Regions from separate parts of the Vibrio sp. PSi01 genome, predicted to be linked through region 3. Evidence: predicted binding sites of a transcription regulator. Region 3 holds the regulator's gene; each other region holds the start of a gene.
What was found. The regulator PurR, encoded in region 3, represses purine synthesis genes. The targets are predictions, from matches to a motif close to TNANGNAAACGTTTNCNTNA.
Positions count from the first base shown of each region.

Region 1: a site for PurR is predicted at 2,264-2,283, ahead of folD (bifunctional methylenetetrahydrofolate dehydrogenase/methenyltetrahydrofolate cyclohydrolase FolD). Genes of this name have one in related genera too.
Region 2: a site for PurR is predicted at 2,732-2,751, ahead of purE (5-(carboxyamino)imidazole ribonucleotide mutase). Genes of this name have one in related genera too.

Region 1 covers NZ_JBHNYN010000016.1:1,739-12,585, forward strand. Annotated here, with positions in the region: gene ACFI6G_RS17690 (trimeric intracellular cation channel family protein) at 1-593, shown strand, start outside; gene aroC (chorismate synthase) at 721-1,806, opposite strand; tRNA gene ACFI6G_RS17700 (tRNA-Arg) at 2,074-2,150, opposite strand; gene folD (bifunctional methylenetetrahydrofolate dehydrogenase/methenyltetrahydrofolate cyclohydrolase FolD) at 2,362-3,219, shown strand; gene ACFI6G_RS17710 (cation:proton antiporter) at 3,335-5,149, opposite strand; gene ACFI6G_RS17715 (NupC/NupG family nucleoside CNT transporter) at 5,334-6,533, opposite strand; gene ACFI6G_RS17720 (LysR family transcriptional regulator) at 6,739-7,659, opposite strand; gene ACFI6G_RS17725 (lytic murein transglycosylase) at 7,805-8,803, opposite strand; gene ACFI6G_RS17730 (YcgL domain-containing protein) at 8,834-9,124, opposite strand; gene minC (septum site-determining protein MinC) at 9,346-10,008, shown strand; gene minD (septum site-determining protein MinD) at 10,030-10,842, shown strand.
Region 2 covers NZ_JBHNYN010000030.1:794-11,640, forward strand. Annotated here, with positions in the region: gene ACFI6G_RS21590 (DUF1488 family protein) at 1-208, opposite strand, end outside; gene aroE (shikimate dehydrogenase) at 226-1,056, opposite strand; gene hemF (oxygen-dependent coproporphyrinogen oxidase) at 1,132-2,049, opposite strand; gene tsaC (L-threonylcarbamoyladenylate synthase type 1 TsaC) at 2,069-2,626, opposite strand; gene purE (5-(carboxyamino)imidazole ribonucleotide mutase) at 2,822-3,307, shown strand; gene ACFI6G_RS21615 (5-(carboxyamino)imidazole ribonucleotide synthase) at 3,313-4,443, shown strand; gene ACFI6G_RS21620 (DNA topoisomerase family protein) at 4,512-5,081, opposite strand; gene ACFI6G_RS21625 (DUF494 family protein) at 5,094-5,570, opposite strand; gene dprA (DNA-processing protein DprA) at 5,574-6,686, opposite strand; gene ACFI6G_RS21635 (LysM peptidoglycan-binding domain-containing protein) at 6,683-7,774, opposite strand; gene def (peptide deformylase) at 7,915-8,427, shown strand; gene fmt (methionyl-tRNA formyltransferase) at 8,466-9,431, shown strand; gene rsmB (16S rRNA (cytosine(967)-C(5))-methyltransferase RsmB) at 9,551-10,831, shown strand.
Region 3 covers NZ_JBHNYN010000003.1:361,136-371,982, reverse strand. Annotated here, with positions in the region: gene topA (type I DNA topoisomerase) at 1-883, shown strand, start outside; gene glgC (glucose-1-phosphate adenylyltransferase) at 1,407-2,636, shown strand; gene glgA (glycogen synthase GlgA) at 2,626-4,080, shown strand; gene ACFI6G_RS06965 (alpha/beta fold hydrolase) at 4,365-5,162, shown strand; gene ACFI6G_RS06960 (putative signal transducing protein) at 5,311-5,628, opposite strand; gene ACFI6G_RS06955 (TVP38/TMEM64 family protein) at 5,676-6,356, opposite strand; gene ACFI6G_RS06950 (TfoX/Sxy family DNA transformation protein) at 6,489-7,079, opposite strand; cyclic di-GMP riboswitch class I at 7,207-7,292, opposite strand; gene purR (HTH-type transcriptional repressor PurR) at 7,463-8,467, opposite strand; gene torD (molecular chaperone TorD) at 8,784-9,431, opposite strand; gene torR (two-component system response regulator TorR) at 9,719-10,432, shown strand; gene elyC (envelope biogenesis factor ElyC) at 10,573-10,847, opposite strand, start outside.

The sequences.
Region 1 (10,847 bases), on a different contig from region 3:
TCACGGCAGAAGCCATGACCGGCGCTCTCAGTGCTGGCAAACAAAAAATGGATTGGTTTGGTGTAATGTTGGTTGCAAGTGCAACGGCAATTGGCGGCGGTACAGTACGAGATATCTTACTCGGCCATTACCCTTTAGGTTGGGTTGAAAACCCACAATATCTGGCGATCACCTGTATCGCAGGTGTTATCACAACAGGACTGGCTAAATGGGTAATCAAGTTAAAAGGCTTGTTCATTCGTTTAGATGCTCTAGGTCTTATCGTGTTCAGCATCATTGGCACGAAGGTCGCGATGACCATGGGTCTGCACCCAATGATCTGTATGGTGTCTGCCTTGGTAACTGGCGTGTTTGGTGGTTTGTTGCGTGACCTTATCTGCCGTCAAACACCATTGGTTCTGCATGAAGAGCTATATGCATCTGTCGCACTTGTCGCTTCAGGTTTATACCTAGGTTTGCTTGAGCTTGGCATTAACGACGTAACCGCAACGATTGTTACGCTTGTGGTTGGTTACTTGCTGCGTATGGCGGCCGTACGATTCAAGTGGCGCTTACCTTCGTTTCAGCTTGACCCTGAAAGCTCGGTACACTAGCGCTTGCTAGTACTAAAATACGAAACGCTGCGCGTCATGCACTAAAATATAAAAAAAGGGGCAGCCTCATAATGAGACAGCCCCTTTTAGTATCTATAATTTCAATATTGAAAGAATAGATGCAAAATTAGATTTTTGGCGTTTCAGTTGTCACACCAAAGTTTTGACCGCGATGGCGTAGCAAGTGATCAAGCAGAACGATAGCCAGCATCGCTTCAGCAATAGGCACCGCACGGATACCCACACATGGATCGTGGCGACCTTTAGTGATTAACTGCGTTGCTTCACCGTCTTTAGTGATCGTGTCACCAGGAACGGTAATGCTTGATGTTGGTTTAAGCGCAATGCTTGCCACAATATCTTGACCAGTAGAAATGCCGCCTAAGATACCGCCAGCATGGTTGCTGCTGAAGCCTTCTGGAGTTAATGGATCACGGTGTTCACTACCACGTTGATTAACGACATCAAAGCCATCACCAATCTCAACACCTTTCACCGCATTAATGCTCATTAGAGCGTGAGCAATGTCAGCATCTAAACGATCAAATATTGGCTCACCAAGGCCTACAGGCACTTTAGTCGCAACCACTTGAATCTTCGCACCGATCGAGTTGCCTTCTTTTAGCAGGTCACGAATCAGTTGGTCAAACTCAGGAACTTTGTCGGCATCTGGGCAGAAAAACGCGTTGTTTTCGATCTCATTCCAATCCACTTTATCAATTGAGATATCACCCATTTGAGAGAGGTAAGCTTGGATTTCAATACCAAATTCTTGTTTCAGGTATTTCTTCGCAATTGCACCTGCCGCAACACGCATTGCAGTTTCACGAGCAGAAGAGCGACCGCCGCCACGGTAATCACGCACACCGTACTTTTGATGGTAGGTATAGTCAGCATGACCAGGACGGAATTTGTCTTTAATTTCGGAATAGTCTTTAGAGCGTTGGTCTGTATTTTCAATCAATAGACCAATAGAAGTGCCCGTAGTTTGGCCTTCAAATACACCTGATAAGATTTTCACTTCATCCGCTTCACGGCGAGCCGTTGTATAACGAGAAGTACCAGGGCGACGACGGTCCAAATCTCTTTGAAGGTCTGCTTCGGTAATTTCTAATCCTGGTGGGCACCCATCTACGATACATCCTAGTGCGATACCGTGACTTTCTCCGAACGTAGTCACGCGGAAATGTTGTCCGATACTGTTTCCTGCCATTACTTCCTCTAAATCAGCTATTGGCAGAAGGTTTGATTCTTAAACCGACTGGCTAATAGCTTTACTTGTCTATTCTTCGTGAATTCATAGTGGCTTTATTACCAAATGATGTAAACCCAAAAAACGAACAATTTTAACTTTATCTTACATAAGCCGAATGAAACGAATAACAGAAGAAAATGAGTAGCGCTTGAAAAGAAGTGTTTTATGATGTGTAAAATGCAAAAAACCCGACAACTCGGAGAGTTATCGGGTTTCTTTAAATAATGGCACGCCCTGAAGGATTCGAACCTTCGACCACCTCCTTAGAAGGGAGGTGCTCTATCCAGCTGAGCTAAGGGCGCGCTACAGGAACGAATTATACGAATTCGAATCAGTAAAGCAACGGCTTTATGTAACATTCTGATCTAAGTGAGTAAAAAAAGGGCAACAAACATATAAGTGTTGAAAATTAAACCAAAGCAATCGTTTGCTTGATGGTAATCAAAAAGATTTTCTGGAATAATGCGCCAAAAACATCAGCCACTAACTTGAATATCAATACTAAGGAAATTCATGACTGCTCAAAATATTGATGGAAAGCTAATTTCTCAAACGGTTCGCTCTGAAGTAGCGGCACGTGTAAAGGCTCGTACAGAAGCTGGACTACGCGCTCCGGGCCTAGCGGTTGTTTTAGTGGGTGAAGACCCAGCTTCTCAGGTTTACGTAGGAAGTAAGCGTAAAGCGTGTGAAGAAGTTGGCTTCGTTTCTAAATCTTACGATTTGCCAGCCACAACGACAGAAAATGAACTACTAACATTGGTAGACCAACTGAACGAAGATCCGGAAATTGACGGTATTCTAGTTCAACTACCTTTGCCTGCTGGTATTGATACTACTCACGTTCTTGAGCGCATCACACCAGAAAAAGACGTTGATGGCTTCCACCCATACAACGTAGGTCGTTTGGCTCAACGTATGCCTAAGTTACGCTCTTGTACGCCTAAAGGCATCATAACGCTGCTTGACCGTTACAACATCGACTTACGTGGAAAACACGCGGTTGTGGTTGGCGCATCAAACATCGTAGGTCGCCCAATGACTCTAGAGCTTCTTCTAGCAGGTTGCACGACAACAACATGTCACCGCTTCACCAAAGACCTTGAAGGTCATGTACGTCAAGCCGATGTTGTGGTGGTTGCCGTTGGTAAGCCTAACTTCATTCCTGGTGCTTGGATTAAGAAAGGTGCTGTTGTGGTCGATGTTGGTATCAACCGTTTGGAATCTGGCAAGCTCGTTGGCGACGTTGAATACGATGTGGCTAAAGAGAGTGCAAGCTTCATCACACCAGTACCGGGTGGTGTAGGTCCAATGACAGTAGCGAGCCTAATCGAGAATACAATGATCGCTTGTGAACAATTTCACTCAAAGTAACTCGCAGCGACAGTATGAATAAAATGAAAAAGCCGCAACGTGAAGAACGTTGCGGCTTTTTCTATGCTTTTCACTTTTGATACTAAGCTACTCACTTTTAATATAGAGCGACTCGCTACTTATCTGGAATATCGGTTTTTTCTGTCTGTTCAGAAGGTGGTAGTAAGCTAACGATCTCACAATCGGTGGATGCTAGTTTTTCCAAGTCAGAACCTTGTGTCACTAAGCGGAAATCACCGTCGGTAATCACCCCAAGAGGAATCGCTTTAGGGTACAGAGCCTTAAACTCGTTGAGATCAAATGCTTCTGTTAAGCCTGTGCTCTTAATTTGGCTGCCTTGAGCCATTAGTGAATTCAATTTGGAATACGTCACGCCTTCAGAAAACAGACTTCTATTTCCATCGCGGTTCACTTGATGCCTTTCATGTTTATTCTCTGAGGATTCAAGCTCAAACACTTTATTCTCTCCAAACTCGTCTTGATAGTGCATGCTAACTAACGGGTTGGTTTGACGATACGGCGATACAATCATCGCACGCCCTATTCCATCCAAATCAAGATTATTTTCAGCGTGGCTCGAAGCTGGATTACCAAAATAGACATTCAAGTTATCCATGCGCGCCAAGCGAATGCTTTCCCAGTTGGTATCGGCAAGCACACTGTTAATGTTATGTGTCGCCAGTACTTTGGCAAACTGCCGTGCAAAGTGAGTCGCACCAAAGAATACAACCCCTTGTGCCTTCTCCTGGGTCACACCTAACTTCCTTGCCCACCAACTGGCAGTGAGACTCTGAATCACAACCGTACCGATGATGACCAAAAACACCATTGGCACCAACAGGTCTGCGCCTTCGATTAATTGCTTTTCTTGAAGCTTGATTGCAAACAGAGAAGAAACTGCGGCAGCGACGATCCCGCGAGGCGCTATCCAACTCAAAAACCATTTATCTGCCGAGCTGAGATCCGTGCCGATCCCGCTGATCCACACACTCAGAGGACGAGCCACCAGCATAACGACCGCTAATAAGCCAATACCCCCCCAACCTATCGAGAGGAAAGTCCCTGAATCAAGTCGACTCGCCAGTAAGATAAACAGTGCTGAGATAAGTAACACAGTTAAGGTTTCTTTGAACTCAATAATATCTTCAAGATCCAACCCTTTCACGTTAGCAAGCCAGATACCCATGATGGTCACGGTTAATAGACCAGACTCTTCACTCAGGTCATTAGAAAAAGAGAACGCCGCCAACATCAACGTCAGGACAGCCACGTTACGTAGATAATGCGGAAACCAGTGCCCTTGTAACATCTTAGCAATCAGGTGACCGCCAATACTGCCTAACCCCAAACCAATCGCTAGAGTCAGCCCCAAAGCTGAAAGTACATGCCCAGTAGGATCGGCAGAAGAGACAATGTATTCATAAACAAGAACAGCAAATAGAGCGCCGATAGGATCAATAATAATCCCCTCCCATCGCAATATATTGCCTAAAGAGGATTTGGGCTGAATACTACGTAGCATAGGTACAATTACCGTCGGGCCAGTGACAACCACCAATGCCCCAAACAGTGCCGCTAACGGCCAACTGAAATCGACAAAATAATAAGCCCCCATCACGATGCACGCCCATGTAATCAACATGCCGAAACTCACTAAGTGAGTCACCATCCGGCCATGACCTCTGATTTCTTTGAAATTCAGAGTTAATGCACCTTCAAACAGAATGATAGCAACACCTAACGAAATCAGCGGAAATAGAACATCACCGAAAATAACATCGGGATTAAGGATAGTTAAACCGGGACCTAGCAACAGGCCAACGATAAGAAGAGGGAGAATCGCGGGAAGACGCAAACGCCAGCCAAGTAGCTGACAAGCTAAAGACAAAAGTCCAATTAACGCCAAAGAAGAAGTAATCGACAAATCCATTTGTGCCCCTAAAAATTTGTACCACACCCTGTGATACAAACCTATTTGCTGAAACAAGAAAGCCTACGTGATTAAACTATAGGCTCTCTTTTTCGTGCTAACCGAATATTATTGCGATTAATCAGTCACTTTACTATAGGGGAAATAAAGTGACTGACTCATCCATTCGGTACTTATCATCTAGCTACAGAGAAAGTACCACACCAGCAATCGCTGCACTCATTAAGTTAGCAAGCACACCCGCACAAATCGCTTTAAAACCGTATTGTGAGATGAAAGAACGACGCTCTGGAACTAAACTGCCCAAACCACCGATCAGAATCGCCATGGTAGAAATGTTAGCAAAACCACATAAAGCAAAAGTCACGATCGCTTGTGAGTGTTCGCTCAATGCATCTTTTACGTCCATTAGCTGAATGAAAGCCACGAACTCGTTCACGACAATCTTGTTACCGATCAGTGAACCTGCAACCACAGCCTCTGACCATGGCACACCAATCAGCCATGCAACAGGAGCGAACACATAACCTAGGATAAGTTCGAAGCTTAGATTTACGCCAAACCAGTCACCAGCTATGCCCAGTAAGCCATTTAGCATTGCTATCACACTGATAAAGGCAAGTAGTGTTGCGCCCACTGCAACAGCAATGCGAAGTCCAGACATAGCCCCATCTGCCATTGCCTCAACGACGTTTGTTGCTCGTGGAATTTCAACGTCAGACTCAATATTTTCTTGAGCCTCATCTGCGTTACCTGGTACCAAAATCTTGGCCATCAATAGACCAGCAGGCGCTGACATAAATGCCGCAGCGATCAGGTAGTTCAAATCAACACCAAGCGATGCATAGCCAACTAACGTGCCACCAGCCACTGAAGCCAAACCACATACCATCACCGCAAACAGCTGTGAGTCTGTCATGTGTTTTAGATAAGGTTTAACCACCAATGGCGCTTCGATCATGCCAACAAAGATGTTTGCCGTCGCAGACAGTGACTCCGCGCGGCCTGTACCTAGGAACTTTTGCAAAGCGCCGCCGATGAGGTTGATCACCTTTGGCATAAAGCCGATGTGGTACAAACCTGAAATCAATGCAGAGAAAAAGATAATGATGCCCAAAACATTAATCGCAAAAACGAATCCATTATTGGTAAGGCCACCAAAAAGGAAGTTTATCCCTTCTTGACCGTAATTGATTAAGCTAGACACCGCGCCTGTGGCTGCATTCAATACTTCTTTGCCCATTGGAACATACAGTACCAATAGCGCGAATGTAACTTGCAGTAAGAAAGCTAGAGAAACCGTTCTCAGCGGGATATTTTTTCTGTCCGTAGATAGTAACCAAGCGGCAACTAAAATAGTGATAATTCCAAGTAGGGAAGCCATGTGCGTCAACCTAAAAGTTGTAGGTAGGAAAGGCGACGCATTGTATAGAGGAAATCGTTTGCGGCAAGGTGCGATTGTTAACGTGATGTTGGGGTAATCAATTCGGAACAATGTAATTAATTAAATCATTGAATTTTAATAAATAACTTTGATTAAAAAGCATACTTTTTCCATATGGAAATTATATTTATAGATTTAGAAAAAGTTAGCGATGTAATTCAACGCAGGTTTTAAGGTTTTCATCCCAATAGGTCGGTGATCCGATATGGTCTTTAATAAATTCAATCACCGCGGAAAGCTTCTTCGGCATATTCTTGCGGCTAGGGTATACGGCATAGAAAGGCATCAACTGGCTCGCTCGCCATTCCGGTAAAACTTGGATGAGCTTGCCCGTTCTAAACTCTTCCTTCACTAAATATGTGGCTAGATAAGCTACGCCCCACCCTGAAACTGCCGCATCCCGTACTGCTTCAGCCAAATCCACAGAATAATCACCCGCTACTTTAACGCTAAGGTTCTCTTGCCCGTTATCAAACGCCCAAGATGTGTAATCTCGCTCTCGGCTACGATAGATAAGGCAGTTATGGTCAATCAGGTCAGAAGGCACATGTGGAGTCCCTGCTTTAATTAGATAGTCAGGAGATGCAGCCACCACAAACTGACTGTCTGCCAATCGCTGCGCAATATAACCTTCGGGCAAATCTTCGTTATTGGTGATCCAGAGATCCAATCGCTCTTCAATCATATCTACCTTGTAGTCAAACAAGTGGACCTCGATTCTCAGCTGAGGATAAAGTTGTCTGAGCTGATCAATCGCAGGAATGATATGCAGTGTGCCAAATGACTGTGACAAGCCGACTCTCAATATTCCAGAAATATCATCTCGTTGGCTGTCCATATCCATTTGAGCCGCTTTGACAGTATTGAACAGCTGCTCACAGTGCTGATAGAACACTTCCCCAGCTTCGGTCAGCGTTAGGCTACGTGTGGTTCTTTGTACCAGCTTGATACCTATCGAATCTTCGAGCAAAGCAACTTGCTTACTGATGTGAGACACCGACACATTCAAACTTTTTGCAGCACTGGTAAAGCCTTCATGCTTGATTAACGCATGGAATATCACCATCTGTGCGGCTCTATCTGTTAGCACAAGGCCACCTTCTTAAATCTCTGAAATATAAAATCGGATAAAACAAAAAGGACTCCGAAGAGTCCTTTAGTTCGTTCGGCCTATACTAGGCTAAATGCTATTCAAGGCGACCTTAGGTCGATTAATCAAACTTAATTCTGTCTGCTAGGTGGCTAACTGCTAACGCAAAGTAGTAAGAACGATTCCACTTCATTAACACATTGTAGTTGTTGTAAATGAGGTACGAACGACCAGTTTCATCATCAGGCATAATCAGCCAAGCTTTGATGTCTTCGTCTAGCTTAGGTAGCGCGCGACCATCGAAACGCGTAATACCGAGTTCAGACCACTCTTTTAAGTACTTCGCTTTGTCTTCGTCTCGACCTTGCATCTCAATAGACACGGTTGATGGAACGTGAACCTGACGCCCCCAAGTATATTTGTCATCCCAACCCGATTGGCTGAGATAATTAGCCGCCGAAGCAAACACATCTTCTTCAGTACCCCAAATATCTTTCTTGCCATCACCACTGCCATCAGCGGCGTAAGCTAAAAATGAGCTTGGCATAAACTGAGGTTGACCCATAGCACCAGCCCAAGAGCCTTTCATGTCTTTGGGTGCTATATGTCCTTGGTCGAGAATCGTTAGTGCGGCCATAGCTTCTTTACGGAAGAAAGCTTCTCTGCGTCCTTCATAAGCCATGGTCGTCAATGCATCGATAACGCTGTAATTCCCCGTGAACTTACCAAAATTACTCTCTACGCCCCATAACGCGACAATGAACCTTGGTTGAACGCCATACTCATCGCCAATACGCTTTAACGCTTGGTAATGCTCTTTATAAAGCGCTCGCGCCTGCTTCACTTTCCAATCTGGCACTGCTCTTGGAATGTACTCATCCAGAGTCAGTTTTTTCTCAGGCTGATTTTTGTCGGCTTTCACGGCTCTTGGCTTAAACGTCACACCATCAAAGGCTTCTTCAATGATCGCTTCGGAAATGCCTTCTTCACGGCCTTGTTGCTTTAGTTTTTCTACATATTGCTCAAAGCTCAACTCTTCAGCTTGTACTGAGCTAATGGCCAAGCTATTACCCAATAATAACGCCGACACTGCCAATATGGTTTTTGAAAATTTACTCAACGATCACTCCTCCCTGAATTGAGGTGGCTATCACTCTTCGTCTTGAACTTTTTGTTGCGATTTACGCTCTTTATGAAGCTCAAGCTCATTAACCGGTGGTGGCGGAACCTGCAAAAAGAAACCATCGGTATTCAGTGACTCTCTCACTTTATCGATGTTCACTTGAGCCAGTTTACGACCATCCATTTTAATTACCATTACAAAACTAGGTTTACCAAACATTTGCATCAATGCGTCAGGAACTTGTGAGAAATCATCCTTCTTAGGGATATAAAGGTATGTTCCTTCTTTCTTTGAACTTTTATATATAGAACACAGCATGACAAACCTTTTTTAATTGTTTATGACTACAAAACTCTCACTTGCGAGATCAATAGTTTATGTTGGGGAAATATTGAGAACAAAACGTTCATTTGACAACAAGATTACTTGCTGTGCTTGGTTTGGGAATATAACATGATAAACCTAGTTTCAGGCAATGCCCTTTATTTTATTGATAAAGAAATTGTACCCATTCGCTATTGAGGTCCTGTAGTTTTTCGATGTCTAGTAACCCAGATCTAAAAGGTAGCAGTTTTACGCTATCTGTATTGCACTTATCCGATGATCAAGTCGAAAATGCAGTGTCTTTTCTTCAAGAGAAGGTAGACCAAGCACCTACGTTTTTCGCTGCTGCGCCCGTTGTTATCAACATCAGTAAAGTCGCAGGCGATATCGACTTTATTCGACTGAAAAGCGGTATCTCTCAAGCGGGCATGATCCCGGTTGGCGTGGCTGGCTGTTCTGATAAGCGTATGCAAAACCTAGCGAAAGAAGCTGGCTTTGCTGTTATGACAGCAAGCAAGTCTCCCTCTCAAGCTCCGGCGAAAATGGCTCCGATAAAAGTGGTGAGAACACCGATTCGTTCAGGCCAACAGGTGTATGCAAAAGATGGCGATCTATTAATCCTAAGTCATGTAAGCGCCGGAGCAGAAGTGATAGCCGATGGCAGCATCCATATTCATGGCACTTTACGAGGCCGTGCTATTGCAGGTGCAAGTGGTCAAACTGAAGCAAAAATAATTTGTAATGATTTACAAGCCGAGCTGGTTTCCATTGCTGGAAATTACTGGCTCAGCGATCAAATTGATAGCGAGTACTGGCAGAAGAAAACCATGTTCAGTATGGCAAACGATGTATTAAACGTTGATGTCCTCGCAATATAAGAGAAATAAAAGGAAAACAGAATGGCACGCATTATCGTTGTAACGTCAGGTAAAGGCGGGGTAGGCAAAACAACCTCCAGTGCAGCTATAGCCTCGGGTTTGGCTTTAAAAGGAAAGAAAACCGCAGTTATCGACTTTGATATCGGTCTGCGTAACCTAGATTTAATCATGGGTTGTGAGCGTCGTGTTGTTTACGACTTCGTTAACGTTATCAATGGTGAAGCGACGCTGAACCAAGCGATGATCAAAGACAAGCGCACGGAAAACCTGTTCATTCTTCCTGCGTCTCAAACTCGTGATAAAGACGCACTGACGAAAGATGGTGTTCGTCGTGTATTTGATGAACTGGATGAAATGGGCTTTGATTTCATCATCTGTGATTCTCCGGCAGGTATCGAGCAAGGTGCTCTGATGGCGTTGTACTTCGCTGACGAAGCGATTGTTACGACTAACCCAGAAGTTTCTTCTGTACGCGATTCAGACCGTATTCTAGGTATTCTTGACTCTAAATCTCGTCGTTCAGAAGACGGCTTAGAGCCAGTGAAAACGCACCTTCTACTGACTCGCTACAACCCAGCACGTGTGACTCAAGGTGAGATGCTAAGTGTAGAAGACGTTGAAGAAATTCTGCACATATCTCTACTGGGTGTAATTCCAGAGAGCCAAGCGGTATTGAACGCATCGAACAAAGGTGTGCCCGTTATCTTTGACGAAGCAACCGATGCAGGCATGGCTTACAATGATACTGTAGAACGACTACTGGGTAACCAAGTAGACTTCCGTTTCTTAACGGAGCAGAAGAAAGGCATCTTCAAAAGACTGTTCGGGGGCTAATACGC
Region 2 (10,847 bases), on a different contig from region 3:
CAGCTAGCTCTTCAATATCAAAACGTAACTCTGAAAAAATAACTAAAGCTTGATCGCCTTCTCCTATCTCTTTACCAGCTAATCGAGATAGTTCCTCAATAGACATTACACACTCAATCAGGGCGCCCGACTGCTGCGCAGGGAAGGTGATTGATTGATTCTCTTCATCCCAATCTTGTATATCCGGAAATAGAATTGATTGATTCATTTTTTATAAATACCTTCTTACATCTCTAGGTTTTTACGTAATTCTCTTAAAATCTGTTTTGTTCCCGGACGAAGGCCACGCCAAAGCATAAAGCTTTCTGCTGCCTGTCCCACTAACATGCCCAAACCATCATAAGCAGCATGAACACCATTATCTAATGCCCATTGATTAAATACGGTAGTTCCCGAACCGTAAACCATGTCATAAACGGAACTATTCGAATTAAAGATAATCTCAGAAACTTCAGGAAGCTGACCACTTAGACCAGATGAGGTCGAGTTAATGATGACATCAAACCCTTCATTAACATCGCTTAATCCCATTCCTTTAATGTTTCCATATGAAGAAAACATCTCAGCCAGAAGTTCAGCCTTTGAACTAGTTCGATTTGCGACCACCAACTGTTTTGGCTTTTGGTCGAGAAGAGGTTGAATCACTCCTCTCGCAGCACCACCAGCGCCAAGAAGAAGAACGCGAGCTCCTTTTAACGCAACTTGATGTTGAAGCAGATCTTGAACTAAACCCTCACCATCGGTGTTATCACCAATGATTTCTCCGTCATCGAGCTTCTTAAGTGTGTTTACAGCACCAGCTAGTTCAGCCCTTTCAGTTAGGCGATTGGCAAACTGATACGCATCTTCTTTAAAAGGTGCTGTGACATTACATCCTCTACCACCTTCGCTGAAAAAGGCTTTCGCAGCAGTGATAAATTCACTATGTTCTGGCTGTAATGCTGTATAGGTAAGTTGTTGGCTGGTTTGGCGAGCAAATAATGTGTGAATGAATGGCGATTTGCTTTGACCAATAGGGTTACCGAAAACGGCATAACGATCTACTTGCTGTGTCATATCCTTACCTAACAGAAATAAAAAAGGGTCTTCTATATAGATGACCCTATCACTATCCCTATAAGGAAGGAAGAACTACCAAACTCGAGGCTTTAGGTAGTCGCTATAAAGCAGAGCTTCTGGTGAGCCCGCTTGTGGTTCATAGCGATATTCCCAACGAGCCAACGGCGGCATCGACATCAATATAGACTCTGTGCGACCACCACTTTGCAGGCCAAATAAGGTGCCACGGTCATACACAAGGTTAAATTCAACATAGCGACCACGACGATAAAGCTGGAAGTCACGCTCACGTTCACCATAAGGTGTCTCTTTGCGTCGTTCTACAATTGGTAAATACGCGGCTGCAAAACCTTCACCGACCGCCTGCATATAAGCGAAGCTCTTTTCAAAGCCCCACTCGTTTAAGTCATCAAAGAACAGACCGCCAACACCACGTGTTTCATCACGGTGAGGTAGATAGAAGTACTTATCACACCACTCTTTGTGTTCTTGGTAAACATCATCACCAAATGGTGCACACAGGTCTTTAGCAGTTTGATGCCAAGATTGGCAATCTTCATCGACAGGATAGAATGGCGTTAAATCAAAACCACCACCGAACCACCAGATAGGATCTTCCCCTTCCTTTTCGGCAATAAAGAATCGTACGTTCGCGTGTGAGGTTGGGATGTATGGGTTTTTAGGATGGATAACTAATGAGACACCCATAGCTTCAAACTTACGTCCGGCTAATTCAGGACGGTGAGCTGTTGCAGAGGCAGGCATAGCCTTACCAGCGACATGAGAAAAGTTAACACCGCCTTGCTCAAATACCGCACCATTGGTCATCACGCGAGTTCGACCACCGCCACCAAGACGTTCGCCAGGTTCACGCTGCCATGCATCTTCTTCAAAAAGAGCTGCACCATCAGCTTGTTCAAGCTGTTGGCAAATCGAATCTTGTAGGCTCAGTAAAAACTGCTTTACTGCTTCTTTATCAATTGCTGACATCTTACTTCCTTTGCAGGGTTTAACCCTGTCTTAATATTTTCGACGTTTTTGCATCTCTAATTTCGCTTGGTTTTTCGCGACCACCCGTGTGACCTTCTAAAATAGAGACTAGATATTGGCCAAGTTGCTGCTGAACTTCTTCAGTCGTCATGCAAGGCGGCTCGCCAGTCAGGTTGGCACTGGTAGAGGTTAACGGCTTACCGAATTCATTACACATTCTTTGAACTAAAGGGTGATCAGTCACTCGTACTGCAATGGAATCAAACTGGCCGCTGACCCAGTTAGTCACTTTGCTGCTGGTTGGCATGATCCAAGTAACTGGGCCAGGCCACGTTGCTTTTACGGTCGCTAACTGCGCTTCCGTCAACTGGCTTTCATCAATATAAGGCAACAACTGCTCATAACTCGCAGCAATTAGGATCAACCCTTTCTCCATCGGTCGCTGTTTTAAATCGAGCAATTTCTTGATAGCTTGTGGATTATCGGGATCACAACCGACCCCAAAAACGCCTTCGGTAGGGTAAGCAATGACTTCACCTTGCTGTAATGCCTGCAATGTATGTTGAAAGTTATCCACGGGCTGCCTCGTTAATTCAGTTATCAAACTCGCTAAGTGTACAAATTATCATTCACTGTGACTAAAGCTATTTGTTTATAAAATGTATCAATTAACAACTTAGACTGACGCAAACGTTTTCCTTAAGCAATTTTACCCGTATAATGCGCGCAAAATATCTAATCACTAATTAAATCGTACCTGAAGGAGTTTGAGATGACTGTCGGTATTATCATGGGTTCTAAATCTGATTGGCCAACAATGAAGCTAGCTGCAGAAATGTTGGATCAGTTTGGCGTGGCGTACGAAACAAAAGTGGTTTCTGCTCACCGCACACCTCAGTTGCTTGCAGACTACGCAACCAGTGCGAAAGAGCGCGGTATTAAAGTGATTATTGCGGGTGCTGGTGGTGCTGCGCATCTTCCGGGTATGGCTGCAGCTTTCACAAGCGTACCTGTTCTTGGTGTTCCCGTTCAGTCTAAAGCACTGAAAGGCATGGACTCTCTGCTTTCTATTGTACAAATGCCAAAAGGTATCGCGGTAGGTACTCTGGCTATCGGTGAAGCTGGTGCTGCTAACGCTGGTATCCTAGCCGCGCAAATCATTGGTACTCACAATGAAGAAGTGATGGCAAAAGTAGAAGCGTTCCGCTCTGAGCAAACAGAAACGGTTCTGGCTAATCCAAACCCTGCAGAGGACTAATTCCCATGCATGTTCTTGTGTTAGGCGCGGGCCAACTTGCTCGCATGATGTCCCTAGCTGGGGCACCACTGAATATTGAAATTTCTGCTTTTGATGTTGGCAGCAAAAATATTGTTCACCCATTAACGCAAGCGATTCTAGGCAGCGGCTTAGAAAATGCGATTGAGCGTGCGGACGTCATTACTGCTGAATTCGAACATATCCCTCACGATGTACTTGAGGTGTGTGAGCGCAGCGGTAAGTTCTTACCGACAACAGAAGCAATCAAAGCTGGCGGTGATCGTCGCCTTGAAAAAGCCCTGTTAGACGAAGCAAATGTGAAAAATGCCAAGTACTACGTGATTAATTCTCGCGAAGACTTTGACGCTGCGATCGCTCACGTTGGCTTACCAATGGTATTGAAGAGCACACTTGGCGGCTACGATGGCAAAGGTCAATGGCGCTTAAAGACATTAGACAATGTTGACACGACATGGACAGAAATGGCGGAGTGCATTGCCGCAACAGATAACCAAGCAATTGTGGCTGAAGAGTTCGTCCCGTTTGATCGCGAAGTCTCACTGGTCGGTGCTCGTGGTATCAATGGCGATATTCAAGTGTACCCACTGGCTGAGAATGTTCACACCGATGGCGTGTTGAGCTTATCGACAGCAATTGATGACATTGAACTGCAAGAGCAAGCGAAAACCATGTTCACCTCAGTTGCAGAGCGTTTGGATTACGTTGGTGTGTTGGCGCTTGAATTCTTTGATGTTAAAGGTTCACTGCTTGTAAATGAGATTGCACCACGTGTTCATAACTCTGGCCACTGGACTCAACAAGGTGCTGAAACTTGTCAGTTTGAAAATCACCTACGTGCCGTATGTGGAATGCCACTAGGCAGCACTAAACTGATTCGTCCTACGGCAATGATCAACATTCTTGGCGAAGATACTCTCCCTGAGGCTATTCTGGCTCAAGACGGTTGTCATGTTCATTGGTATGGCAAAGAGAAGCGTGCGGGTCGTAAGATGGGCCACATCAATGTGAGCGCTGACTACAACGCCGAGCTGCAAAGAACATTATGTTCATTGGCAAACATTCTCGATAAGCAAGCCTACCCTGCTGTTCATGAATTTGCAGAGCAACTGAAGTAAGCTTTCATTGTGGGTTTAATATAGAAACGGCGCTCATTGAGCGCCGTTTTTGTGTCTATAACATCAGGTTATTGAGATTGAATGTGGTGACACTTGCGATCAGCACATTGCTTCTTAGTACCACTGGCCGTTTTCTTCTCCAGCAACAATGGAAACAAGCATTCTTCACAACGACCTATAACAGGTGGCTGATTAACGGCGAATTTACACTTAGGGTAGTTATCACAAGCATAGAAGATTTTGCCATATCGAGATTTACGCTCAACCAAATGGCCTCTGCCACACTCAGGGCAAGCAACAAGTGGCTGCTCTTCAGGCCGTTCTTTCGGTTGGTCCAAAGATTCGATGTGATTACACTCTGGATAGCTGCTACAACCAATAAACATCCCAAAGCGACCTTGCCTTAATACCAATTCGTTTTGGCATTTAGGACATGGTACACCCAGCTCTTTCACCACATGGCCATCGTTTTGATGTAGGGGTTTGATGTAATCGCAACTTGGATACTGCTTGCAGCCTAAAAATGGACCGTGCTTACCATGGCGAAGCTGAAGCTCTCCACCACACTGTGGACATGGTTCATGCTCTAATGCATGTTCATGTGCTGAAAAAAGCTGATTATCAATCTTACTACTCATGACAAGCCTGTATTAATGCAAGATACCTTGCTCTTTGGTGTACAACAGCTCTTCCATTTGCGTGTAAGCACTTTCATTACCCGGCACATTAAATAGCACCATTAAGATAATCCATTTCAGATCATCCAATTCAAATTCGTTGGTCTCAAGCCCCATCACACGATCAATCACCATTTCACGAATCTCTGTTGTGAGTACATTGATCTGCTCAAGGAACAGTAAGAAACCTCGACACTCCATATTAATACGTGAAATCTCTCGACTGGTATAAATACGCATCGAGGTATTGGAACACACACTAATCGCCGCTTGGTTCTCGGTATCTTGCAATGCTGCAAGATCTTCTAACCAATGGAGAGCCTTATAAATATCATCTTGGTGAAACCCTGCTCGAAGAAGCTCATCTTCCAGCTCATCTTGATCCACCTGCAATTCAGAATCGCTATGGATGTAGGTTTCAAACAAGTACATCAGTATGTCCATCATCATAGCTTAGCCTCTCCCCTTTCGAATATAGCCACCGGAAACTGCAACAACATGCCCTGAGAGCTCAAGCTCCAAAAGCTGCATCATGACCTCATGCACAGGTATATGGGTTCTCTGTGCCAAAATATCAACGGGTGTCGCCTCTAACCCTACGTTAGCGAACAGCTGTGGAAATGGCAATTGTTCATTTTCCCCAATACTGGACGTAGGTTCGAACAAACTGGGCTGCTGATCAATAGACCAGTCTAACAGACTCTTTATTTCAATCAGAACATCTTGAGCACTCTGTACCAAACATGCACCAGCTTTGATTAAACTATTCCCTCCACGACTGGTTGGGCTATGAATCGAACCTGGAAGCGCGAAAACCTCGCGCCCCTGCTCCATGGCATAGCGAGCCGTAATCAAAGAGCCACTTTTCTCAGCTGCTTCAACCACTAAGGTTCCGAGCGATAAACCACTTATAATACGGTTACGACGAGGAAAATGTTCAGGTCGTGGTTTGGCATCTGGACGGAACTCTGAAATCAACGCACCATTCTCACAAATTCTATCCGCTAAATTTCGGTGTCGGACAGGATAAATAGAATCCAAACCCGAACCCAACACAGCAAAAGTTTCCCCACCCTTATCTAGAGCACCATCATGAGCATAGCCATCGATACCGAGCGCTAAGCCACTGGTGACAATCAAACCGTTTTGAACGAACTCTTTGGCGAAAGACTTCGCGGTTTGCAACCCTTCGAGACTAGCATTGCGACTGCCGACCATCGCGATTTGAGGCTCAATCAATTTTTCAACATGACCTTTAACAAAAAGCACACTTGGCGCAGAGGCGGTCTCATTCAGCAGTTTGGGGTAATGAGGGCAATTCGGGGTAAGGATGTGATGGTTGGGTTGTCTTGCTTGCCACGCTAAGCAAGCCTCCACTTCTCTTGGGGCTTGCTCTCTTAAATAAGCAATTTGCTTGGCAGACAGACCAAGCGCTTGCAGTTGCTGACTTGAGTAACCAACAATATTCGGAGGGGAATCAATGCTCAGCAATCGAGAAAGTCGCTTGCCACCCAATTGCGGAACAAAGCTCAGAGAGAGCCAAGCGATCAGTGGTTGCTCATTCACTTGGTGCCCTTAACCTCTTCCTTCAAAGCAAGGTCCACAGGCGATACCGCCAGAATGTCATTGCTAACCGGTTTTGAGCTCTGAGTAATCAGGGCGAGACTAAAATACTCGTAAGGGCGGATGACCATCAAACTACCGAGCGAGGTACTTGGCAATTGCACCTTATCGCTCGCCGCTGACTCTTTGTAGCTGTATTCACCTTGCTTACCAAACACCACAGCGCCGTTTTCGCTGAGGGTAAACATAGAGCCTTGGCGAAGATTGTCCTGTGAGCCTTTATTGATAACGACCACCTGATTCTTTGCACTGTATTGGCTGCCATCTAATGAACCCAATATATTAGCAAACTGCCCTGCAGCACTAGGCGCTGGATAAAATGTGGTTGAGAGCTTCACCTGATCGACACCAAGCTCAGGCAACACTAGATCGTTAAGCAGCACCTCTTGCAGTTGGGTCTCGATCTGTAAGCGACTGAACTCAGCGTCCACTTCTTTTAAGCGTGCCGTGGCGACCAAACGTAACGAGGTCATACTCGCCTGAGGTAGCTGTCGCTGGTAAGTTTCGACGGCGCGGTAGATACCCCACTTGGGATACTGCTGTTTACCCGAGATAAATAACCGGTCTTCACCCGATAAGAAACGTTTACCATCGCTTGTCCCCAACACTCGTTGAGCTGATTGGATATCTTGCTGCTCAACCAAGCGGTCAGATTGTAGATATGGCAGAACCAGCCCCTCGTTGACGGTAGGCACCGCTTTCTTCTCAGAGACACGAATCTTAGGGCTCAGTTTAATTACAGGCTTTAGGCTCAATACAGGCTCGCCATTAATCCAAACCAAAGACAATTTATCTCCGGGGTAAATAAGGTGAGGGTTTTCTATCTCTGGATTTACTTGCCACAACCTCGGCCACAACCAAGGACTATCGAGATACATCGTGGAAATATCCCATAAGGTATCGCCCTTAACTACGACATAAACCTGAGGTGCATCCTGCCTAATGGTTAAAGGTTGCTCACTATTTTCAGCCATAACGGTGAACGAAAGTGAGGCACAAACGAGAGAAAAAATAGAAGAAAAATGACGCATGACCTAGGTTCCTTGGTCTGAATATATGACATCTGATTTGAGAATTACCTTCAGGATGCTGTCATTTGACCTCTAAAATGTCTAGAATTGAGCCAACAAGGTTTAAGCTGTTTCGGCACAGTTCAATATTTCGAGTGTATATGTCTGTATTACAAGTATTAACATTACCAGATGATCGTCTACGTACCGTGGCGAAACCGGTAAAAGAAGTTACCCCAGAGATTCAAAAGTTCGTTGATGACATGATTGAAACCATGTACGACGAAGAAGGTATCGGCCTTGCGGCAACGCAAGTAGATTTCCACCAACGCATCGTTGTTATCGATATTTCAGAAACACGTGATGAACCTATTGTTCTGATCAACCCTGAAATTACCGAGAAGCGTGGCGAAGATGGTATCGAAGAAGGCTGTCTATCTGTACCCGGCGCTCGAGCTCTAGTACCTCGCGCTGCAGAAGTCACAGTTAAAGCATTGGACCGCGAAGGCAACGAATTCACATTCGACGCTGACGACCTTCTGGCTATCTGTGTTCAGCACGAACTTGACCACCTAGAAGGTAAGTTGTTTGTTGATTACCTATCGCCACTAAAGCGCAAACGTATTCAAGATAAGCTAGCGAAGATTAAACGTTTCAACGAGAAACAAGGCTAATAACCGCTGCTATTACTAAATTAAGAAGGAAGTCTACCTTGAGTCAATCTTTAAGAATTGTCTTCGCAGGTACTCCGGATTTCGCCGCCCGTCACTTGGCGGCGTTGTTGTCTTCGGAGCATGAAGTTATTGCTGTTTACACACAGCCAGATCGTCCAGCAGGCCGCGGTAAAAAACTGACTGCGAGCCAGGTAAAAAACATCGCACTTGAAAACAATATTCCGGTTTACCAACCAGAAAACTTCAAGTCAGATGAAGCTAAGCAAGAGCTAGCAGATTTGAATGCTGACATCATGGTTGTTGTCGCTTACGGCTTATTGCTTCCACAAGCTGTATTAGATACGCCTCGCTTAGGTTGTATCAACGTGCATGGTTCAATCCTGCCACGCTGGCGTGGTGCTGCTCCGATCCAACGCTCTATCTGGGCGGGCGATAAAGAGACTGGCGTGACGATCATGCAGATGGATATCGGCCTAGATACCGGTGATATGCTAAGCATCGCAACGCTACCAATCGAATCTACAGATACCAGTGCGTCAATGTACGAAAAGTTAGCTGGTCTTGGTCCTGATGCTCTTGTTGAGTGTTTAGCAGACATCGCTTCTGGTAAGGCTGTTGCTGAGAAGCAAGATGACGAGCTTGCTAACTACGCGAAGAAGCTGAGCAAAGAAGAAGCAAAAATTGATTGGAATGACAGTGCAGAACACATCGAACGTTGTGTGCGCGCTTTCAACCCATGGCCAATGAGTCACTTTGCGATTACTGATAGCAGCTCTAATGATGAAAAAAGCATTAAAGTTTGGCAGACACGTGTTGATGAAGAATCGACGTCTGCGCCAGCTGGCTCAATAATCAAAGCAGATAAGACTGGTATTTATGTTGCGACTGGCGACAAAGTACTAGTATTGGAACAGTTACAAGTTCCAGGCAAAAAAGCTATGTCAGTTCAAGATATCTTGAACTCACGTGCAAGCTGGTTTGAAGTTGGGACTCAACTTTCTTAACCGCTTTAAAGCTACTCAATATGTACTTAAAAACGTGTAGCTTGTAAAAACACAGTTTAGAAAACCTTTACGAGGGCAGAGATGCCCTCATGTATTCAAATAAATATTCGGTACCCCTCATGAATGTTCGCGCTGCTGCTGCAAATGTCCTATTCCAAGTTGTCGATAAAGGCCACTCTCTTTCACACGCTCTCCCTGCGGCTCAAAAAACGATCCGTCCGCGAGACCATGCTCTACTGCAAGAGATTTGCTACGGCGCACTTCGTTACCTGCCTCGCTTGGAGTCAATCGCTAACGAACTGATGGAAAACTCGCTTAAAGGTAAAAAGCGCGTATTCCACCACCTGATCTTAGTAGGCATTTACCAGTTGAGCTTTATGCGCATCCCTTCGCATGCTGCCGTTGCTGAAACAGTTGAAGCAACCAAAACGCTGCGCGGCCCAAGCCTGAGTGGTTTGATCAACGCAGTACTTCGCAGCTACCTGCGCGATCAAGAAGAGCTAGATGAAAAAGCAGTTAGCCACAATGCGGGCAAATACAGCCATCCAAGCTGGATTCTAAAAATGCTTCAAGAAAGCTACCCAGATCAGTGGGAGCAACTGATTGAAGCAAACAACAGCAAAGCACCAATGTGGCTGCGCGTAAACCGTCAACACCACACTCGTGACGAGTATGTTGAACTGCTTAAAAACGAAAACATTGAATACACACTGCACCCAGAAGCGGCTGATGCCATAAAATTAGCGTCACCTTGTGATGTTACTTTGCTTCCGGGTTTCGACAGAGGTTGGGTATCTGTACAAGATGCTGCAGCTCAACTTTCTGTTGATTACCTAACACCCAAAGATGGTGAGCTAATCCTAGACTGTTGTGCAGCGCCAGGTGGTAAAACTGCGCACATTCTTGAACAGACTCAAGACACTGAAGTGGTTGCGATTGACAGTGATATTAAACGCCTAGACCGTGTTTACGATAACCTTGAACGCCTACAACTGCGTGCCGACGTAATCTGTGGCGATGCTCGCTACCCTGAAGAGTGGTGGATGGGTGATAAGTTCGACCGTATCCTGCTTGATGCTCCTTGTTCAGCGACTGGCGTAATTCGTCGTCACCCTGACATCAAGTGGCTACGTCGTGCATCTGATATTGATGCACTAGCAGAGCTGCAAAGCGAGATCATGGATGCAATGTGGCGTCAGCTGAAAGAAGGCGGCACCATGGTTTATGCGACATGTTCTATCACGCCGCAAGAAAACGTGCTGCAAGTGAAAGCATTCCTTGAGCGAACCGAGAACGCAACGCTTGTTGGGTCTGATATCGAAAATCCAGGTCGTCAAATACTGCCTGGAGAAGAAGATATGGATGGCTTCTACTACGCAGTTCTAGTAAAACAGGCATAACAACTAACAGCGGCTA
Region 3 (10,847 bases):
AGATTTAGACGAAGACGCGGGTGGCATGAAGCCAAACCATATCGTGGAAACCGATATTGAGTGTCCGACTTGTGGCCGTAAAATGGGTATTCGAACTGCCTCGACAGGCGTATTCCTAGGTTGTTCTGGTTACGCACTCCCACCAAAAGAGCGTTGTAAGACAACAATCAACCTTGGTGATGAAGAAGGCATTATCAACGTGCTTGAAGAAGACGTTGAAACCGCAGCTCTTCGAGCTAAAAAGCGCTGTCCTATTTGTGAAACGGCAATGGATGCTTATCTAATCGATGATAAGCGTAAGATGCACGTATGTGGTAATAACCCGAACTGTGAAGGTTATGTGGTTGAGCACGGCGAATTTAAAGTGAAAGGCTACGATGGTCCACTTGTTGAGTGTGACAAATGTGGTTCTGACATGGTTCTAAAGAACGGTCGTTTTGGTAAATACATGGACTGTACGAGTGAAGACTGTAAGAACACTCGTAAGATCCTGAAAAATGGCGAAGTAGCGCCACCGAAAGAAGACCCTGTACATTTCCCTGAACTTCCGTGTGAAAATTCAGACGCGTACTTTGTTCTTCGTGATGGTGCCTCTGGCCTATTTATGGCTGCGAGCAACTTCCCTAAATCACGTGAAACGCGTGCACCATTGGTGGAAGAGTTGGTTCGTTTTAAAGATCGTATCTCACCTAAGTTCCAGTACCTAACGTCAGCGCCGGTTGCTGACCCTGATGGTAAGCCGACAGTGATTCGTTTTAGTCGTAAGACAAAAGAGAACTACGTTCGTACCGAAGTAGACGGAAAACCTTCTGGTTGGACTGCTTTGTATATCGACGGAAAGTGGGAAGTTACAGATAAGCGTAAAAAGCCGAAAGAGAAGTAACAGAACACATTGATTGAGAAGCAGCCATTGGGCTGCTTTTTTTTGTCCAAAACATGACTAAGTATGCAACTAATTGATTTTCTATTTCAATTGAAATAATTTATTAAATTCACGATGGAAAATAAATGAGAGCCATTAATTACATCTTATTATGGAAGCTTAACGAGACTGTAACTTAACTAAAATATTGTAACTGAAAGAACAGTGTTTAGTTGTATACCTGATGTGTGACGGGTGTTAATGTAATGTTTCGTTCGGATGGTGTTATGTGAGCTGCTTTAAGTCTTAAGAAAGCAATCGGTTGCCATGACGCAGAATGGCGTATTAAAAATTGAAATCGGCACAAAAGTCGATAACGTATATCAAACCAAGTGCAAAGAATAGTGCACACATAACAACGTTTGGCTTAGGATACTGTCACTGTATGTGAATGGATATTCGTTAAGTTCCGAAATGAATGTTAGTGCTCATCCCCCTGAGGAAGATACCTCTACGAGCACTGACATCGACAAGCTATAAATATATGGAGAATAAAATGGCTGGTGTATTGGGAATGATTCTTGCTGGTGGTGAAGGTTCTCGCTTGAGACCTTTAACTGAGTCTCGCAGCAAACCCTCGGTTCCTTTCGGTGGTAGCTACCGCTTAATTGATTTCGCTTTGAACAACTTTGTTAATGCTGATCTGATGAAGATCTATGTTTTAACACAATTTAAGTCACAATCACTGTTCCATCATATGAAAAAAGGTTGGAATATCAGTGGTATAACAGACCGATTTATTGACCCTATTCCGGCACAAATGCGCAAAGGAAAGCGTTGGTATGAAGGCACAGCAGATGCAATCTACCAAAACATGGGTTTTATGGAATTGGAAGAACCTGATCAAGTCTGTATTTTCGGTTCTGATCATATCTACAAAATGGATATCAAACAGATGCTTGATTTCCACAAAGAAAAGAACGCGGCTTTAACGGTTTCAGCGTTACGTATGCCACTTTCCGAAGCTTCTGAGTTTGGTGTTATTGAAGTTGATGCTGAAGGTCGTATGATTGGTTTTGAAGAGAAACCTGCAAATCCCAAGTCGATCCCGGGAGATCCTGAATCAGCGCTTGTTTCAATGGGCAACTACGTGTTCGAAGCGAAAGAGCTTTTTGCTGAACTAACGGAAGATGCAGATAGAGAAGGGTCGACACACGACTTCGGCAAAGACATTATTCCCAACATGTTCCCACGTGGTGACGTGTTTGTTTATGATTTCAGCACCAACCGTATTACCGGTGAGAAAGAAGAAGTTTACTGGCGCGATGTAGGTACGATTGACGCGTACTGGCAAGCGCACATGGATCTTCTTAAGAAAGATGCGCCATTCTCGCTATACAACCGCAAATGGCCTTTACACACTTATTACCCGCCACTACCACCAGCTACGTTTACTGATTCGGCAAATGGTCGAATTCAGATCATTGATAGCCTTGTGTGTAGCGGTAGTTATGTACGTGGTTCGCGTATTGAAAAGAGTGTATTGGGCTTCCGCAGCAATATCGCATCAGCATGTGATATTAGCGAGAGTATCTTACTCGGTGATGTAAAAGTGGGTGAGGGTTGTATCCTGCGTCGCGTTATCATCGATAAAGATGCAGACATCGCACCGGGTACACAGATTGGTGTAAACTTGAAAGAAGATAAAAAGCATTACCACGTCTCTGACGATGGTGTAGTAGTGATTTCTAAAGGAGCACGAGTTGGTTACTAAGACTCTCTCGGTACTTTTTGTAGCGTCTGAAGTTGAAGGCTTGATTAAAAGTGGTGGCTTGGCTGATGTAGCCAAGGCACTGCCTAAAGCGTTACAAACACTCGAACAGGATGTTCGAGTGACCATCCCCGCTTATCGAAATATACCTAATATTGACTCCGCAGAAGTTATTTTAGCCACTGAACTCGATCATTGGCCTCATACCGCTTATCAGGTTAAGAAGTTGAGCGTTGAAGGCGTTCAAGTGTTTGGTATTGAATGTGCTAAATATTTCGACCGCCCTGAAATGTATGCCGAGAACAATCAAGCTTATGCTGATAATGGAGAACGTTTCTCCTTCTTTAGTGCCGCTTGTTTAGATATGTTACCAAAGCTTGGTTTCCAGCCTGATATCGTTCATGCGAATGATTGGCATACTGGTTTTGTTCCTTTCTTGCTCAAGTCTCGTTACCAACAACACGATTTCTTTGAAAATACACGCAGTGTCATTTCAATTCACAATGCGGTTTTCAAAGGGGTGTTCTCATATGATGAGCTGCAGTGTCTACCTGAAATGCACAGCTACAATGTACCAGAAGCAGCGGTGAGTGATACTCACGTTACTATGCTAAAAGCAGGCGTGTTGTGTGCAGATAAAGTCAACGCGGTAAGCCCAACTTATGCAGAAGAGCTGAAAACGGAATTAGGAAGCCACGGTATGTCGGCTGAGTTTCAACATCGTTCGGCAGACTTGTTTGGTATTCTTAACGGCTGTGATTACGGTGCTTGGAATCCGGAAACAGATGTGTTCCTGCCTCGTAAGTATAAAGCGACGAAACACAGCATGGTTCGTGGCAAATCAGCTTGTAAGCAAAAACTGCAACAAGATGTTGGCCTGCCCCTGAATGATTGCGCTGTTTATGGCATGGTTTGCCGTTTGACGAATCAAAAAGGTGTCCATTACTTACTGCCGATCATCGAACAGTTCTTGAAAAACGACCTTCAGATTGTGATTGTCGGTACTGGTGATCCGGTTTTGGCGAGTCAACTTAAAGAGTTATCAGCACTTCATTCAGACAAGTTCTCTTTTGTCGAAGCGTACAATAACGAATTGGCACACTTGGTTGAAGCGGGTTCTGATTTCTTTTTGATGCCTTCGGAATTTGAACCGTGTGGTTTAAACCAAATCTACAGCATGGCTTACGGTACTTTGCCGATTGTTCGTTCTGTGGGAGGTTTAAAAGACAGCGTGAATGATTACGATGAGGATTCTGAGGTCGCGACTGGGTTTGCTTTTGAAGAGCCAACCCCACAAGCACTATTGGCAGTGTTACATCGATCGTTGTTACTTTATGCGCAAACGCCGTCTGAAATTAAACGGGTTCAGCTTTATGCTATGCAGCAAGATTTTAGTTGGGAAGACGCTGCTAAAGAGTATCTAGCAATGTACCATACTGCATTTTAACGTTAATTTAATCTCTTGATGTAGCTGATGTACACCATTAGCACTAAACAACGGAAGGCGCTCTTTTCACAGAGTGCCTTTTTATTTGTTGGTCTGTCTACATCACGTTTGAGAAGACAGAGCTTGCAAACTCATGTCAGTCAGGTAGAAAAGAGGGAGTAGGTATTCACATGACTAATGGTAGGTTTGACACTATTATCACTTAAAGTTCTTAATTGCGTGATATCCTTAGTCATCGCCTTGTGATGAGGCACAGCTCCATTTTAATAATTAAAGCGATAGGTATGTCTGAGAGTTTATTATTCCATAAAACATTTACTCACCCTACGAGCGACGAGTGGGTTGTGTTTGTGCATGGCGCAGGAGGAAGTTCCTCTATCTGGTTCAAACAGATCAAAGCGTATAAACAGCATTTCAACTTACTTCTCATCGATCTGAGAGGGCACGGTAAATCAGACAATATACTTAAAGGGCTGATTTCGAATCGTTACACCTTCAAATCGGTAACGCTCGATATTCTCAAAGTTTTAGATCACCTAAAAATTCGTTCTGCCCATTTTGTTGGCATGTCTTTAGGTACTATCATAGTACGTAACGTCGCTGAGTTAGCAGCAGGGCGTGTGCGTTCAATGGTATTAGGCGGTGCTGTTACTAAGCTAAACACTCGCTCTCAAGTTTTAATCAAATTAGGTAACTTAAGTAAACACATCATTCCTTACATGTGGTTATACAGTCTTTTTGCGTATGTAGTAATGCCGCAGAAAAGCCAAAAAGAGTCTCGTCACCTTTTTATCCGTGAAGCTAAAAAACTGTGCCAAAAAGAGTTTAAGCGCTGGTTTATCTTAACGGCAGATGTAAACCCTTTGATGAAGTATTTTAAAGATAGGGAATTACCAATACCGACTCTTTATTTGATGGGCGAACGTGATTACATGTTTATTAAGCCTGTAAAAGAAATGGTGGAAGCACATGAGTCGAGCGAGCTAGTAGAAATTCCGAATTGTGGACACGTATGTAATGTGGAAAATCCTGAAGAGTTTAATCAGCGTTCGATTGCGTTTATTCAAAAGCAAATTCAGTGATTATCACGATTCTTTATCAGAACAGACGCTCGAATAGAATTGAAACAAAAACGGGAAGCTAATTTTAGCTTCCCGTTTTTGTTTGGAGGAGGTATCTGACCGAGTTGTTATATAAGGCCGTTGGAGCCACTTTACCTTTCAAAACCTGCTATTCAGGAGAAGCAGCACCGCACTGCCAACAAGAGCCAAATTGGGCTTCATTGACTTCATGACACTGTCTGCAACGCCACTCTTCATAGATTATAGAATCTTGCTGTTTTTGGTATTCATTGACAATAACACGTGCCTTATTGGCTTGTTCTGGTTCATACAGCCAAACATACGGGTCAGTATCTTCTGTAAAAGGGATTTCTCCTTTCAAACCAAACAAACCCTCACCACGGACCTCACACGCAATATTCTCACTTTCTAGCAATCCACATATGATGTGAGCTTCAGTAGGGTTCGATGCGCTAAAGATTTTCATTGAAATAGAACCTTATTTGGCTATGTGTGTTATCTAATCTATATCCATTATTCAGCTACAGGTGTTGAGCGAAACTTACCCATCAACCATTTAGCAATAATTGGGAATATACCTAGTAATGCAAATGACAACAGCACTGAAGGAGACACGATACCCGAAAGTGAATCTATTTCTGCGAGTTGAGTACCAGCATTTAAGAAAACAGCTGTACCTGGCAACATCCCAATTTGACTCGTAATGTAGTAACGACTTACCGACATCGGCGTTAGACCCATCAACAGGTTGATAAGGAAAAATGGGAATACAGGGATCAGGCGTAGAGAAAATAAGTAAAATGCCCCGTCTTTTTCGACACCTTTATTCATGGTCGCCAATTTGTCGCCGAATTTGGTTTGAATCCAGTCACGTAACAAATAGCGGCTACTCAAAAAGGCGATAGTTGCACCGATTGCACTGGCGAATGACACCAATAACAAACTATTCCAAAAACCAAAGAGCGCAGCACCCAATAGGGTCACAACAGCAGCTCCTGGAATCGAGAAAGCGGTAATCATGACGTAAGCTGCGAAATAAATAGCAGCCGCGGCGATAAAATTACTGTCAATGTATTCATTCAAAACGGCTTGCTGAGCCTTGGCATTCTCAAGTGTGAGGTATTGGCCAAAGTTGACGCCTAGTAAGACAATCGTTATTACCAACACAATACCCAATATCATTTTCTTACTCATTGATACTTCCTCTAAATTTTCAATGCATACCGATAGTATAGATAGACAGGTAAAGCTTAGATTAACTTTCAACAGATATAAAAAAAAGCCGCATAAATGCGGCTTAGTTATGTGTAGTTTTAACTGATAATGTTAATTTACGCGACTGATAAGCTCTTCGCGACGCTGCTGCGGTATAACAGACCAATGTGTACCATTAATCGCACCTTCTAGCGCCCAAAGTAACTCGATACTGACAGAGGACGCGTGAGATTCCTTGATGGCGTTAAACGCGTTTACAGAGCCAGATTCATATAAACGTTCTACGGAATCTATCCCAGCCTTTTTCAACATGCGCTCGGTAGCAAGTCGAAGGTTAGGAAGGTCTTTTAATCGAGTTGGTTTAGCAGAAGACTGTTCAGCTTTTTCATCTTTAGCAAAACCCAAAGACGTAGTCGCAAGCTGCAAGATTTTTTCTTGATCCTGCCACAGGCCTTCAGGCAAAGCGAAATATTTAGTAACAACAGGGAAGCCACGTTTTTTGTAAACGTAAGGTTGAAACCCTTGTTGTTCAAATTGTTTTGTTGTGCATTTGTCCGCTCGTATATGCAACTGGTCATTTACAACCAGAGCAAACATCGTGTCATCGGCAAAAAGACCGAAGCCACCAAACATTGAACGTGATTTTATTTTTCCTAGGGACTCAAATAACTTCATTGAGTCCTTTAGTATCGGTTTATCCATGTTATTTATCTCGGTGTATTTGAACTACGCCACCAAATAAGCAGGTCCGAGAGATTAGCAAAATGTTGCAACTAAATTGTCAATAAGCCGTAAATTACTAAATTATTAGTAACCACTGCATTTTGCCATCGGTAACCCCGCTACCATACCAACGAGTGGTTTAGGCCGGAAGCTTTGCGTCTCACTCTTTCGAGTGGTTTGCCCTGTGCGTGACTGATTAAATAGAATAAAGTTTTTGTTGAATGAAGCTCACACTTGTTATTTCAAAATGTGATATTGCTTCAATTAATGATCTTGCTGTTATGATACCAGGTTCATTAATGTTGTTGATAAAAAAAGCGCACCTAAAGGTGCGCTTGATTAGAATAAACTGAATTTATCAATTAATTTAACGTTTTAACTGTACTTCGTTCAACAATTTCAGGGTGCATTTCGAAAACGCGTTTTTCATGATCTTTATCTTTGATGCGTTCTAACAAAATTTCGAATGCATTTTTACCAACACGACGCTTCGGTTGGTGAACCGTGGTCAATGGTGGGGAGAAATATTCAGCGAGTTCGATGTTATCGTAACCAATAACTGATATATCTTCAGGAATGCGAATTCCTTTTTCTTGTAATCGACTCATCAAACCTAGTGCCATGGTGTCGTTGAAACAGAACACTGCCGTTGGGCGATCTTTCATCTCAACAATCTTATCTGCTGCTATAACAGCAGTATCACATTCAAAGTTACCTTCAATGATCAAGCGTTCGTCAGTGGCAATATTAGCTTCGTCAAATGCACGTTTGTATCCTGCGATACGTTCAACACAGGCTGCTTTATCTAAGTGGCCACTTAAACAAGCAATCTTAGAGTGACCGCGTTCAATAAGGTACTTGGTCGCTAGGTAGCCACCTTCTTCAGAGTTATCAATGATCTTGTCGGCTTGAGAGCTCTCAGGACCCCAGTCCATCACTACTTTAGGAATGTCAGCGTGACGGTCTAACATTTCTCTTAGTTCTTCAGTTAGGTCTGAACACATAACCAAGATGCCATCTACACGCTTCTCTGCAAGCATTCGAATGTAATCACGTTGCTTCTCATAAATACCGCCTGTGTTACACAAAATCAAAGTGTAGCCTTGACGGTAGCAGTAGCTCTCTACGCCATCGATAACCTCAGAGAAGAATAGGTTGGTTGACTGAGTTACTAGCATGCCGATAGTGCGTGTTGTATTACATTTCAAACTACGAGCAACAGCACTCGGTGCATAGTTTAGTTCGTCTACGGCTTTGTTTACTTTTTCTTGAGTCGCTTCTGCGACAAAACGTGTTTTGTTGATTACGTGAGAAACGGTTGTTGTTGATACGCCTGCTAAGCGAGCGACATCTTTTATAGTGGCCATGGTTTTATCCTATTAGAAGCTACTTTCCCAAAGTACGGAATAAAGTAGCCGTTAAGCTACTTAACTAAGAGCTTAAATTTGTAGGGCTCTTTGGGTACTAAAGTGCTAAAAAACAAAAAACCGCTATTGAGCGGCTTGTCTTAACACCGAAATGCTTTGAACTTAAATAAGCTTAGCATTTCGTGAATGTTTCATATTTTATCGTTTGCGGTCACAATTTTAGACTGACTAGAAATTACTCGCAATATAATTCACCCAGAAATCCGGGTGAATTGTCACATTCTACTGAATTTATTTACCTAGTCGTTGGGCGAACTTATTCACCAGCTAAATATTGAGTGTCTAAATTGCAAAATGCGAGTAGCAAAGACGAGACCGAAGCGTAGAAACCAAACTGGTCAACGTCATGACATTTCACATTAAACTTTGGCAACCAAGTAAGTAGTTGCTGATCGATAAACTGCTGTTGAATGACGAACGATTTCTCTAATTCTTCTTCAAGCTCAGTTTCATTTGAACGGATGATTAGATTGCCAAGGAAGTCGAGTTCGATAGCAATGTGATCTGCAGGTTCTTTTAAGTCTTGGTTCACGATTAAGTTGTGCTTAGCCATGATGTCTTCCATGTCTTTAGCTGGCTTATCGTTTAATAGACCTGTTTCGCCGATGTACATTGAAGCGTAAGGTAAAGCACCATGTTTGTCTGTCTTCAAGAAAAGGTCGCAGAAGTCAGCAGACAGTTCCAGTTGGGCATCTTCACGTGTTTGTAGACGGTTCAATGCGTCTACAAGCTTATCAATCGAAGGCTTTAGAGCTTCATTCGAACCTAAACCAGAAAGGAAAGAACGAATTTCAACAGAGTGGTAGTGATCGAGTTCTTCTTGAGTGAGCTCTTTGGCGAATAAGCTTGATAACCACCAGTAAATTTCTGCTCTTTGCTCGTTGAATGCTTTCGTATCTTTCATTTCATAGATCCTGATTTAGTCTTGTGATGTTTATATACCCAGCGCCGTTAAGTCATTTGGGTACAAGCACACCAAGGCTGAATAACAAGGTTATTTGCTAAGCGCAAAGTGACTCGTTCGTAGTAATGCCTATATTGAATTGCGATGGACGATAAATAGCAAGGTTTAAGATTGTCTTGTATCAAAAAAAATCCATGTTTCTGGCTTTTATCTTCAGTACCACTAGAATTGTTACTAGTCATGAATAGAATAGTCATTGAAACTATTAAATAAGAAAAGTGGTGTAGATGAGCTATCACGTATTGGTCGTAGAAGATGATGTGGTAACCCGCAGTAAACTGGTTGGATATTTCCAGAACGAAGGTTACACAGTGAGTGAAGCTGAGAGCGGCGCTCAGATGAGAAACGTGTTGGAAGAAAACAACGTTGATCTCATTATGCTGGACATCAACTTACCAGGCGAAGATGGATTGATGCTAACTCGCGAATTACGCAGTCAATCAGACATTGGAATTATTTTAGTTACTGGACGCACGGATAGCATCGACAAAATCGTAGGCCTTGAAATGGGCGCAGACGATTATGTTACTAAACCCTTCGAACTTCGCGAATTATTGGTTCGAGTTAAAAACTTACTTTGGCGTATTGCTGCTGCTCGTAGAACAGCGACGGGAGTGGTGGAACAAGCAGAAGATGAGTCTGTTGTTCGTTTTGGTGAGTGGACGTTTGATATTCCTCGCCGAGCGCTAAGCAAAAATGGTGAGCCGGTTAAACTGACTAAGGCTGAGTATGAGTTGCTAGTCGCACTCTCTTCTTACCCTAACCAAGTATTAAGTCGCGAACGTATTTTGAACATGATTAGCCACCGAGTGGATGCGCCTAATGATCGCACTATCGATGTGTTAATTCGTCGTATGCGCGCAAAAATGGAGTTTGATCCCAAGAACCCACAGATTTTTGTGACGGTTCACGGTGAAGGTTACATGTTCGCTGGTGACTAAACCCTTCGGGCGTTTTAATCAGTAAAAAAAGACAACTAGCGTAAAAAAGCCGAGACATCATTGATGGTTCGGCTTTTTATTTCTTGCCATACTATTGGTTATTGCTAACCATCCGAAAATTAATAGATATCGATTTGAGACTAGGCCGCAGAAACGACGCCATTATCTTCTTCTAAAATAGAAGGCTCAGGGACAACGATAGGCTCTTCAACATTATCATTACTCGTGTCTAGCCAATCGCGCAGGCTTTGCCAAACTAACCCCATGGTTTCGTGCCAATAACGTTCGGTCTGCTCAAGGTATAGCGCTTTAGGCATGTACTTATCCCAAGGCTCTACAATGCCTTCTTGTGCAAGGTAGTTGGTTGGTGCCGCTAATGGTTTCATACCCGCAGCATGGAATTCATTCAAGGCGC